Regions from separate parts of the Paenibacillus sp. 2KB_20 genome, predicted to be linked through region 1. Evidence: riboswitches for the same ligand, from Rfam matches in the RefSeq annotation. Region 1 holds a riboswitch; each other region holds the start of a gene.
The links. Region 1 has a riboswitch for cyclic di-GMP ahead of AB4124_RS02090 (transglutaminase-like domain-containing protein). Riboswitches for the same ligand answer to the same signal wherever they lie in the genome.

Region 1 (4,277 bases):
TATACACCTTCAACGAATCGGCAATCCAGGTGTGGTTCTCACTAAATTCATCCGTAATGATGGCTTGAGCGCTCGGAATCTTTTTCTCGTTGAAATTGTATTTCACCGTCCAAGTGATGATTCCGGTATCCTTATTCTGGCGATACGACTTATCCAGAAATTGGCCGCGATCTACCGTTACGGTAGCCGTCGATTGGGCATTTTCCATCCCTTCGCCCGACAGGACAGCGGTGTTCTCAAACCGGGACTGTTGACCGATAAGCTTCGTCGAGAAGCGAATTTCGTAGGCTTTGCTCATCGTCTCATCCTGGAATGCAAGCTCCAGGTTGCCGCCGCCCGTTTGGAGGGCGTACTTCCCAGCGTCCAGCTTATCACCAAGAACCGCTGAGCCGTCACCGTTAACCTGCAGGTTGTAAACCTCTACGGAATCCGCGATGAGTTCCAAGCCTTCAGGCATTTCATCTATGAGAACCGCGTGCTTGATTTTATCCAATGATTTGTTGATCTGGACCGTCCAATCGATCTGGTCTTTGCCAATCGCTTTCCCTTGCTTCTCGATCAGCTTTCCGCCTTGCGGCTTTAGGTTCACGATGATGGTCTGAACCCCGCCCTTGATCGGAATAGCAATAATGATTTCCGTGCTTCCTTTAAGAACTTCCTTTTTAAACTCGGTACGAATTTCCAGCTTGCCGCTGATGTTGGAATGATTCTCCACGTAATCGTTGAAGGTCATCACAATTTTCCCATTCCGATCAACGGTAAATCGGCCAACTTCGCCTTGACCGGCAAGGAGCGGTGCGTCAATGTCCGTAAAAATCTCAAACTGCGTCGGCAGCTCGAAAGTGAATGTATCCCCATTCTTGTAGCCGTGTCCGTTCGGAAGCTCCCATTCGTAGCTGAGATTAACGGCTGCACCGATGTCCAGGCTGCTGTCCGGATTATACACCGCATCAACCACGGTACCGTTCACATCGGTTAATACGACTTTGGTTAGTATTCCTTCCATATCGACTGCTGGTGCTGGCGTGTTATATACGTCATCCGTGACTGTCTTTGGCTCCCTAACTTCTAATTCCTGCACGCCAATCTCTGATTCCTGCACAGTAACGGCTGATGGCTGCTCGCTACCAGCAGCATTCGCTGTCCAAGCGAATGTGCCGAGTAGTGTTTGAAACAGAAGCAGCAGCGCCACAACAATTCCACTTACTTTTTTCTTCATAATCTCTCCCTCAATCTTATCATTACCCTCGTAATATTCGGTTCCGATCTAACTTTCCGTGCGTTCATTTCGTCCCATGCTTCTACCAAAATGCATGCCAATAATGGACTTCATGAGCCATCATCTCCAAGACCTGTTATGGGCGCACGATTCATTGGTGTCTGTATTTTCCTTCAGAACCCAGCGGGCTTTCTGCATTATATCGGCCAAAACTCTACAATTTCTATACAACCGAAATAAGCCTTGGACTTATTCGTCCAAAGCTTAGTTTATTACGCATTAATTAGTAGTATTTGGATGCTGAATAGCTGGAGGCATCTTTAATCATTTTGTATCCGGTCCCTTTGCTTTTCCAGCTTGCATCGACGGTTGTGTCAATGGTTACCCACTGCCCATTCAAATATACTTCATTCCAGGCGTGATACACATCAACGTATTCCGAGGTTCCCATGGCAAGCTTTGCCGGAATATCGAGGCTGCGGAGCATGGAAGCGAATAGGGAGGCGTAATCATAGCACATCCCTTTCTGTCCAGCGATCGTGCGGTTGCTATCGGGAAGGTAATCCGTCAGCTTGCTGGATGCTAGAGCATTGTCGTACCGGACCGTCCCGACGATATATTCGTAGACAGCCTGTACTTTTTCCTCGTCGGAGTGGGCAGAACGGGTTAGCTTTTTCGCAAGCTGAGCAGCCTTGCCCTCTTCGCTCCAATCGATATTTTGTACAGAGTTCAAAAACACTTTGCTACCGTTCGTCAGTTGCAGCTTAACTGCCGCTTCCTGAACGATCTTGTATTTGCTGCCGCTGACTTGTTCCAGCACGGAAATCGTGTAATCTCCGTTGCCCATCTGCAGTGGAAAAACTTCCTGCTGCTTGGCCGGCGAAAGCCCATATGTATATTGGTCCTGACCTTTTCCGATCATGAGTTTCGTCTTGGTGCCTGCTTTCACGTCATATTGAATGACGATTGCCCCACGGTCCAGTTCTTCCAAGCCCAGCCAATCTTCAGATGGTGCAGCTTGTACAACCGGAGCCCATATCAGAAACGCAAAAAGTCCAATTATCGCGAACACTGCGTTGCGCATGTGTAACTCCCCTTCGGTGGCCAGGCTGCCATTTGACATTTCGTCAAGAAGGCCCTGTAGCTTTGCGTCCTAGTCTTTCGACAAGTTTGCCATTATCATATTAGAGTTCCACGTTTGTCCAAAAAACAAAAAAAGCGTTTTCATTCGGTAGCTGGCTGTCATTGACGTTTCGTCAAGAAGACCCTGTAGCTTTGCGTCCTTGCCTTTCGACAAGTTTGCCGTTATCGTGAGTAGCTTTTGTGAGTACATCATATCAAATATCTCAATTTCCATCAATAAAAAATTTAAAATTTGGAATATTGTCATAGGTCAAACAGAGCCATCTAATCCCAACACTTGTCTTGTTTATTAGCCGACCAATAGAACAATCAATTCTATCGAATCTAACGTTTGTTGACTATAGTATCAAGTTTGTTATCTGGAAGCATCGAATCCTCCTCTTATACAATGAAACTAACAAGTGCACCGACAAGCGAGATTACACCGTAAGGAGTGAGGAAACATGAGCTCGAAAGCCGAATCAAAAGATAAACGAAAGCGCTTACGAACACGCTGGCACAAGCAGGATACAGAACTTACCCTCTTGGCGCTGCCGACCACGATTTGGTACCTCCTGTTTAGTTTCTTACCGATGTTCGGGATCATTATCGCCTTCAAAAATTTCAAGATTAGCGGCGGCTTCTTGAGCAATGTGTTTAACAGTCCATGGGTCGGCCTCAAAAACTTCGAATTTTTATTCAAATCGAATGACGCTTGGATCATTATTCGCAACACCATTGGCTACAACATTGTGTTTATCGTGCTAGGAATCGTTCTGCCCGTTCTATTCGCGATTATGATCGGACTCCTCCACAGCCGCAAAGCGAGCAAGGTCTATCAGACAATGATGTTCCTCCCCTATTTCCTATCCTGGGTAGTCGTATCTGCGGTAGGCTGGGCATTCTTAAGCTTCGATAAAGGGATTGTCAATCAAATGCTCGTCAATATGGGCAGCGATCCGATTAACTGGTATATGGAGCCGAAATATTGGCCATTGTTCTTGATTCTCTTAAATGTCTGGAAGGGCCTGGGATATGGTATGGTCATTTATCTGGCAACCATCACGAGCATTGACAGCACCTATTATGAAGCAGCTGTTATTGATGGCGCATCGATTTGGCAGCAGACGAGATTTATTACACTGCCCATGCTCAAGCTGGTGATCGTCATGATGTTTATACTGGCCGTCGGGCGGATATTTTACACTGATTTCGGCTTGTTCTATCAGGTCACGCGAGATTCCAATTCGCTGTTCAACGTGGCAACCACCATCGATGTCATGGTGTATAAGCAGCTGAAAACCGCCACCGTAGGGATGGCATCCGCAGCCGCATTCGTACAGTCTGTTCTGGGATGCGCAACGATTCTAATTGCTAACTGGATTGTTCGCAGAATCGATCCGGACAGCGCGATGATGTAAGGAGGCAAGACGATGACACCGAAAACCGCTTACGAGACAGGCCTTGAGAAGTTTAACCGCACAAACAAAGCCGTCAATCTGTTCTTCAACTTGATATTTATCATCTTGGCTCTGCTCTGCGTCATACCCGTAGTTGTTGTTCTGTCCATTTCCTTCTCCAGTGAGGAGTCCATCCGTGAGACCGGCTATCACCTGCTCCCGGTCGCTCTGTCGGCTGAGGCATACGTCTATATCGTTAAGCAGGGAACGATGATTCTGCGAGCGCTCGGGGTATCCGCCCTCGTTACCGTCGCCGGTACCGTGCTCGGCGTATTGCTTACCGCCTCCATGGGTTATGTGCTGTCTCGCCCAAACTACAAGCTCAGGGGCTTTCTGACCTGGGTGGTATTCATCCCCATGGTATTCAACGGCGGCTTGGTGTCCAGCTACTTCATTAATACCAATTTATTAGGACTTAAGGATAGCATCTGGGCACTTATTCTACCGCTGGCTGTTTCATCGTTCAACGTGATTAT
Region 2 (4,277 bases), on a different contig from region 1:
AGCAGAATGCCGAAGATGGAGATGCCTCCAATCCACCGATGCTCATCGAGGCGACTCCGCCGAAGCCGAGCAGTAGGCCGACCATTTTCCGCGCGTACATCCTTTCTCCCAGCCCTCCTGCTACCGATAGCGTCGCGAACAGGCCCGCCACCCTGGTCTGTCCGAAATGCTCAATCGATCGCGAGTACACTCCACCGGTCGTACCGATCGCGACGAACAGCAGCAAAACGGCGACGCCCACTGTGACCGGATGACCGAGGAGCATGCTGATCGCCGGTGTCGGCGCCATGCCGAGCAGTGCGCCGAACGGCACGGAGCCTGTCAGCGCCCACAGTGCAGCGACTGAAAGCAGCCACGGTATCAGCGGAGCCGCGCGTCCGACGCGATGTCCCGGCCGGAGCATAGTCATTCGTCCGTTCTTATCCGTGGTGGAGAACAGCGGCAGCGTCTCGATATGTTCTTGCTGCCCGTGCTTCTGCTGACCCTCCGCAGCATCCCTCATCGACATCGCCCTCCCGAGGAAGATACTCGCACCCTGAGCGGCGGAGGGGGATTCCCCACGTCGCGGCCGGGACGATCAACTATAAAATGGAGGAGTTTCTTTCCTTTTTCTTCCTCATTATTGAACGTTTTTTGTAGGTGTTATGATATTCTAGGTGCCGTAATAGAAAGTTCAACTTCCTATTATCTTTGTACTCAGCCATACACAACTTCACCCCAATATTTCATATCTATATTTTACCACTATAAACCTTGTCTATAGATCAGATGAGTTCGGGTCCGGCGATGTAAGAGTTGATTGGCGGACATGATCGGCCCCTGATACTGGGGGGGACTATCCTAATGTGGGGGTGAATACTCGATTTGGGGGAAATTTATGCATTTAAAATAGCTCAAATACCGACCCTAAACTTCCCGTAATACATATCAAAAAGTGATGGATCTTCTTCGGTTAAGCCGAACAATCCAGGAGGGGAAGATTCGGATGTTGAATCCCCAGACTTCAGCCAACCCGGCGGATTAAGTGGGTCCGATGAAACGGATATATTAGGTGTATCTGATAAACCTGGTCCATCCGATACTTCGAATGATTCGGTGAATGTAGAGTCCTGAGACAGTAAAGGCACAGGTATCAAGTTGCCGAACACAGCTACGAATATGTACAGCTATTTGCTGGCGAGATGCATCATGCTGCTTGCAGGACTATCCCTCCTAAGAAGAAAAAAAGCATTAAGAAAGTTGACAAACAGCCCCTCAAGGCCGTAACCGCTGCAAGTCAGATAAGGTTGTATAGAAAATGTATAGGAGCAGCTAGTAGACTATAAGTTAATGAAGAAATAAGTAGATTTTTGGCGGATCCGACATGATCGTCCCGAATAAAAAAAATAGTGGTGATCACTTTTCCTAAAATTCTGCAAATAAAAGTAGGTTTCAACAAAGTTGGAGTATCGGGCCTAACCGTCCATTTTTTTCGAAGTATAATCCTAATTACGCAAGTGTTTAAATTCAATACTGTATACATACTCGTACGATAATGGCAAACCCGTTGAAAGACGGGGACGCAAAGCTAGAGGGGCTAAAGGATTTGCTGAAAACGCAAATGTCAATGCCAGCCAGCCGCCGAATACGACGGAAACTTCCGTCTATTAGCGCATGCCGCTTAAAGGACGGAAGTTTTTTTATTATATCGTAAAGGAGGATCGAAAAAGTCAGCTATGAGGATGGGGGCTTAACCCACTTCTTTAAAATCGCAATGAATTGGAGGAATGATTTTATATGCGCGTCCATGGATCCAGGAATTATTGGAATAAACAACTGATCCTGCTGCTTGTTTTTATGCTAGTAGCGGAAGGATTTTTCACTATGCTTGCGCCACAAACGGCGAAAGCGGCTGCTCCTGCTCCAGGCGGGGTTAGCGGAGATTTGATCTCCTGGGTAGAGTTCGAGAAGAGCATGGAGCAGGGGGAAATTGAAAACGGCCTTGTTACCGAATTGCAAGACTTGGCGGATGAAGGAAGGAAATGGACCCCTTTTGCAACAAAGGAACAGAAGGTGGAGAATATCGGCAATAAAATGATCAACTTCCACCTCGTGACCGTTCCCGAAAGTTCCGATGCTGCCGTACAATATAAGACAAATTCGCCATTTGCCGATCCAGCTTCAAATGCACGGGAAGTATTCTCCGTTCAGACAAAAGATCCGGATGCAACGTGCGTAAAGCCTCCTCTTGACACGTCAAACAATAGCGGCTTTCCTTGGGCAATGGGGGGGAGCTCTGGTTCGGATTATTGTGGCCTAAAAACCGGTAACGGAAGTAGATGGTCATCAGGTTTCGGTTCTGCTGGAGTGAGGGGGGCGGATGTTCTCGATAGAACAGTACTATTAGCTCCTAGCATCTTGAATGTCTCAAGCGCGGATAGTTGGACGATTTCCTGGAACGGGGCGTCAGGTAATAACCAGACGGGTAATATAGTGAATTGGGCGACGACCGGGGCAGGTGACGGGTACCATGCGATCGGAGGAACTAAAGAAAAACCTTTTAAAGGTGGGAGCATTGCGGAAGTACTTGTATATAATCGCAAACTGACTCCTACGGAGCGGCAACAGGTTAATAGCTATCTGGCCCTCAAATACGGAATTACGATGAAAGGCACCGACGATTATTTGGCCAGCGACGGCTCGACCAGAATGTGGACCAGAAATAACAACGTTGGCTATGTTCAGCGCATTACGGGAATTGGTCGTGATGATGACGGCACTTTGTATCAGAAACAATCGAAATCGCAGGCTGCTGGCGCCAATGTAACGATTGCGCTGGGTGATGCGATCACAGCGACTAACGATGCTAATACGAACCCGATTGCAAACGATAAAAGCTTCTTCGTTTTCAGCGACAATAACTTGTCGACCGTGTACGCCAAAGTCATCGATAATGACGATCTTCCCGCAAGCCATCAATTACAGCTCGCAACCAGCGTAACGTCGGCCAAGATGATGAATCGCGCATACAAGGTCGACAAAAGCGCCGATTGGAGCGATGCTCCGATTACCTTAAAAGTGGACGGCGCGGATGCAAGCGAGAATCAAGTGTTCTTATTCGTAAGTCCGGATAGCGCATTCTCGTCGGATGTAACCGCGCTGCCGCTGGATGCTTCGACGGGTCAAATCACGCTGAACAGCAGCGTATTGTCTGACGGCAGCTATTTTACATTTGTGGAGTATGTGGATAAGAGGTCGTTGGAGTCTCATGTTATTGATGCCGGAACCCTGGCTGAGGCCGATTATACCGAAGCCAGCTGGCAGGCATTTCAGCAAGCATTAGCTGATTCTAATAGCATTCTTACGGATGCGAATAAAACGCAAGATGAAGTGAATGCAGCCTTGAAGGCTCTTGAGGATGCTCGTGCAGCGCTAGTAAGCATAGCGGCACTTCAGGAGAAAGTGGATGAGATTAACGGCGAAATTACCGGCGGAACGTTGAAGGAAACGGATTATACGCCGGCGAGCTGGACCGAGTTGCAGAACAAGTTGGGCGAAGCCCAAACCGTTCTGGACAATCCGAACGCAACGAAGGCGGAGATCGATGCGGCATTAAAGGCGCTTGAGACCGCGCGCGGAAACCTCGTAATGGCGGGAGCGGAGCTTGAATCGCTGAACGTCTTCAATGCCGACGACAGAAGCCCGCTTGACTTCGAACCGCCGTTCGACGGTGATCGATACTTGAATTATACGACGGTTTCGAATTCCGTCTATGGAGTCGGCATTGAACTGAAAGCATTGAATCCGAACAGTACAGTCAAAGTGACATTCAATGGACAAGAGGTCGACGCCGCCGAATGGGATCGCCTGCCGCTCCAGGAAGGCCTCAATACCATCAAGGTAGAAGTGACCAATCCGAATGGCAATACGAATGTGTATCGGGTTGAAGTTTATCGTGTTTCCAACAAGCTCATATCGCTGACGCCTTCTACCGGTGTCTTGGAGCCTGCATTCGATCCGCTAACGGAAAATTATAAGATGAGCGTTACGAACAGCGTCTATCAGCTTCATTGGACGCCGGTAACCTTGGATTCGACCGCTACGATCGAGTTCAGCGTAAATGGCGGGGCATACGCAGGGGTCGCCAGCGGAACCGCAACTCCGCTTCATTCGCTTCAAGTCGGCGACAACACGGTCGTCTTTAAGGTGACGGATCAGGATGGCGTTGAAAGGTTGTATACCGTTATCGTAACCAGAGCCAGTGCACCTACGCCTGGCGATGGCGGTGGTGGCGGCAA
Region 3 (4,277 bases), on a different contig from region 1:
TTCCCCGAGGAGCGGATGTTCCACAAACTTGGCTTCTGTCAATTCCAGCTGGTTTAAATACCCCCGCGCGACACCGTCCCCTCCGACGCAAAGCTCTCCCACTACTCCGATGGGCTGAAGCTTCAACTGTTTATCAAGGATATAAGCGGAGGAATTGCATATTGGTCTGCCAATCGGAATGGCGGATTCGAATTCACGTTCGATCGGGAAATAAGTGGAGAATGTCGTGTTTTCCGTCGGACCGTATATATTGACCATCCGCAGATCGGGACAGGTCTTACTTACGGCGTTTACGTGCTTCGGCGATAACGCTTCTCCGCCGATTAGCAAGGTGTTCAACGTACAAAAGACGTCAGGATCCTGTTCGGCCAGATTATGGAACAAAGCCGTAGTCAGAAACCAAGCCGTGATGCGGTAGCCGATGATGGTTTCCTTCAATTTGTGAATGTCTAATAGATCCTTGTTCTTCATCAAAAACAAGGTAGATCCGTTCAAAAGGGATCCCCAAATTTCAAAGGTTGACGCATCGAATGCAATTGCGCCGGTTTGCAAAATTCGATGATCCACGGAAAAATTGAAATAATTGGTCTTCTTGACCAGTCTTACGATGTTGCAATGTTCAACCATGACACCTTTCGCTGTCCCCGTTGATCCAGAAGTATAGATGATATACGCTAGACTTTGCGAGGTTACTTCAGATATCGTATGGGGACAGCTGTCAAGATAAAGCTGCGCGTTGTCCCAATAAATTACTTTTCCTTCAAATGCAAAGTCAGGCTTCCAACTGGAAGGGGCCAGCAAAAATCCCGCCCGACTGTCCTCGAGCATATATTCGAGTCGTTCGCACGAAGAATCGGCTTCGATGGGCATATAAGCGCCGCCCGCCTTCAATATGGCTGTAAGCCCGACGATCATACTGACAGACCGATCCGCGACAATGCCAACGACGCTCTCCGGCTTTACGCCGTGATCCTGTAGTGCTTTTGCAAGCTGATTCGCGTGTTCGTTCAATTCCCGATAGGATATCTGATGGTCCGCGGTCATGACCGCTGGGCGATCGGGGGTTAAGCTGACCTGTTCCTCAAACAAGTAATGGACCGTTTTGCTGGAAGGATAGTCCGTCTTAATTCCGCTGAAAGCCTGAATCTGTCTCTCCTCTTCTTCGGACAACAAACGTATATCGGCAATCACTTTCTCGGGAAAATCGGCTACTTCCTGCACAATACGGCTCAAGTGGTCGCCCATCTGCTCAATCGTTTCCTTTCTATACAAGCGGGTCGCGTAATCAAGGTGTATCATGAGAGATTCCTTCTTAAAAGCCGTCAAAGCAAGCTCAAACGTCCCCAACTGATCAGATTTCAAAGGAGTAGTATTGGCGTTTTGCCAAGTAAACGCCGCTTTGATGAACGGATTGCCGCTCAGATTCTTACGCATATTCCGATCTTCGAGTGCTTGCATCGTGGTATGCTTGACTTCTATCAGAAACTTATCTAATGGCTTATGTACAGTAGGAGAGTATCGTATAGGAAGCATCTGGCTTTCCAACGAATACCCAATTACAGGGTCATCCTCGCCGGTATATTTGGCAAGCAGGATCGCATAACAAGCCATTAGTGCCATATCCACAGTTATTCCGAAATTGAACGCAAGTTGATAGAGTTTTCGGGTCGTTGCAGAATCAAGGCAAAAACTAACCCGGCTTCCTTCATCGTTGGTCCATCCCCCCCACGGAAATTCGTCAATTGATACTTCACATGTCGTTTGTTCCATGACCATCAACTCCCGGATTATCGATTCATTAATGTCTGATTGATAACGAACAGAAGAATCCTCTTCGCATTCTGCGATGAAGAAGTATCCCCCCTCCTGAGCCAATATGACTATGGCCTCGTATAGCCCCAAACTTAGTTTCTTCTTACAGCGAAGCTCGCCTTTGTTTTTTGGAACGTCAAAAAACCCCCTTTCTTCAAATGAATAAAACGGAGGTCTCCCGTCGTATTCGGCAACTGGCTGGCATCGCGATCACAGTAGATCCCGCATTAGCCCCTATAGCTTTGCGTCGCCACCTTTCGGTGGGTTTGCTATTGTCGTACAAAACTAGCATTAAATTGTAAATCGTGTTCATATTATGTATTCGTTTTACAATTACTGTATCTTGTTTCCAAATGAAAATCGATAGGTCTTTTGTTCAATATTGTCTTTCTAGAATCGTTTTGATGATATAGATAACCATCATGTAACTCTAGGTCATGATAGTTAATCTTTACTAATTTTTGCTTTTCGTCGACTTCACTCTACTTCACTTAACTTCACTTAACTTCACTTAACTACCTATTAAAACTATATTATTCAAAAAAGCAGGATACGTTTTTACAAACAAAAATCGATTAAGAACAGAGACATACACACATTTTTGTCCCTGGCAGAATTCCACAAAATTACGCCATTACTCTAATAGATTCAGTATTATCAGTCTCCTATCCCTGCGTATTCTTCTATCATTACTTGGATATTGGGTTATGGATAATTAAGGCAATAGTTCTATTTTTCAACTTCACCCTTATATCCATTGTCCTAACTACGACTACGGATATCATTGGATCCAATACTTTTGTCTCTTGTAATACGGGACAAAAAAACCAAAGTTATTAGTACGTTATAACTGGTAACGAGATCTCGCTTCCGAAGAGTGGAGCACTCGAAACACAGCACTAATTTTCACAACCATCGGAATCATCTCCTGTAGGGAGATGGTATGCAGCTGTTGTTAAACTAGCCCGTTACGGTCCTGTCCATGATGAGTAATTTCCTTCAGGATCCTGTCAATCTTATAGTCGCCCACTAACAATCGATTCACCTGATTCGCTGCCGGGTCCTGCGGTCCTCCGCATGCACTGATCGTCATCAGTAGCATCATGCTCGCCACAATGAACGATGGCCGCTCCCATCAATGCCCATGATGTGGGGTCTATCTTGCTACTGGAGGAGCTTCCGTTTCCGGACTTTCCTGGACAGCTGGAATCGTGGTCGATGGAGCACTAGATTCAGTTGGTGCTGCGCTCTTCTCTGTTACAAGATGCTTCGCGCAACCCGAAACACTTGAAAAATTTGCTCGTGAAATTCTGAATGGTTAAACCATCTTTTCCCTATGAAAAAAAGCATCAGCGAGTGCTTGGTCTAGAGATGTCCTACGTAGACGAAGGAAGTGGCGATCCGATTGTCTTCCTACATGGCAACCCTACTTCCTCTTATCTCTGGCGTGAAATTCTTCCTTATGCTCAAGATTTCGGTCGTTGCATTGCTCCTGACCTCATAGGTATGGGCGATTCTGGCAGAGAGCTCCGTCCCGAAACTCTTTGTCAACTGTGATCCGGGCACTTTGCCGACATCTCATGTTGAGTTTTGTCGTAATTAGCCAATGCAAACGGAGATCACCGTACGTGGACTTCATTATCCCCAGGAAGATTCGCCTCAAGAAATTGGCGAGGCACTTGCTGCCTGGTTAAAGAATTTAACATAGTCGTTAAGGACCTTCTAGGGATGGGTTAAAATTAAAAACAAGTAAGCGACAATCCTACCAAATTGCTTGTAAAAAGCAGTCGATTGCTCTAGCCGAATGCCATCAAAACAGGGAGCAGTGTTGTCGGTGGTTTGCTCCCTGCTTATTATGTGCTTTGTCGTCTGACAAAAGCGGTCTGGAGGTCGATTATGATTCGAACTATCCTGCCCGTTACCTTAATAAGGAGCAATCGCACCAGACATTAGATAACCATCTAATCGGACAAGTAATCAAAAGGGATACAGAAACAGCGGCATTGTAGGACACAAATATCCTAGAATGCCGCTGTATGATTCAACTATAACGTTCCCCGTTAGTATAACAATGCATCATTTCTGCAGTTCCGTAAAGGAGTTAATGTACAATGAGGACTGGACAACTTGATAGCTGCGAAACCTTGTGGCTGACACTTCCTAGCATCATTTCTTTTATGCCCCTTAGCCCACGGCTTCCGATAATAATAAGTTGCTGCTCGGTATCCCTTGCATAATTTAATATTTCATGTGCAGGATCTCCCTTAAGATGAACGATTTCCGGATTAATCCCCGCAGATTTTAATTTAGATTTGGCTTGTTGCAGCTGTTCCAAACTCGCTTTCTCCATTTCGTTCAATATTTCTTCCAAGAAATTCTCTGGCACATATGTCATGCCATTCGACACATATTCCTGGCTGACATTAACCAAAGTAACTTGAGTTTGTTTGTTTCGGGCTATTTCG

Region 2: it holds a riboswitch for cyclic di-GMP, as region 1 does, so the genes downstream of both, AB4124_RS29320 (S-layer homology domain-containing protein) here and AB4124_RS02090 (transglutaminase-like domain-containing protein) in region 1, are expected to answer to the same signal.
Region 3: it holds a riboswitch for cyclic di-GMP, as region 1 does, so the genes downstream of both, AB4124_RS17465 (non-ribosomal peptide synthetase) here and AB4124_RS02090 (transglutaminase-like domain-containing protein) in region 1, are expected to answer to the same signal.

The regions. Positions count from the first base shown of each region.
Region 1 is NZ_JBFRHH010000001.1:455,494-459,770, forward strand. It holds gene AB4124_RS02085 (collagen binding domain-containing protein) at 1-1,219, opposite strand, end outside; gene AB4124_RS02090 (transglutaminase-like domain-containing protein) at 1,503-2,303, opposite strand; cyclic di-GMP riboswitch class I at 2,316-2,404, opposite strand; cyclic di-GMP riboswitch class I at 2,447-2,533, opposite strand; gene AB4124_RS02095 (ABC transporter permease) at 2,806-3,762, shown strand; gene AB4124_RS02100 (carbohydrate ABC transporter permease) at 3,775-4,277, shown strand, end outside.
Region 2 is NZ_JBFRHH010000016.1:25,292-29,568, reverse strand. It holds partial or broken gene AB4124_RS29330 (DMT family transporter) at 1-502, opposite strand, end outside; gene AB4124_RS29325 (LPXTG cell wall anchor domain-containing protein) at 1,138-1,266, shown strand; cyclic di-GMP riboswitch class I at 1,527-1,625, shown strand; gene AB4124_RS29320 (S-layer homology domain-containing protein) at 1,777-4,277, shown strand, end outside.
Region 3 is NZ_JBFRHH010000006.1:144,096-148,372, reverse strand. It holds gene AB4124_RS17465 (non-ribosomal peptide synthetase) at 1-1,770, opposite strand, end outside; cyclic di-GMP riboswitch class I at 1,999-2,093, opposite strand; gene AB4124_RS17460 (hypothetical protein) at 2,768-2,926, opposite strand; gene AB4124_RS17455 (alpha/beta fold hydrolase) at 3,127-3,369, shown strand; gene AB4124_RS17450 (universal stress protein) at 3,914-4,277, opposite strand, start outside.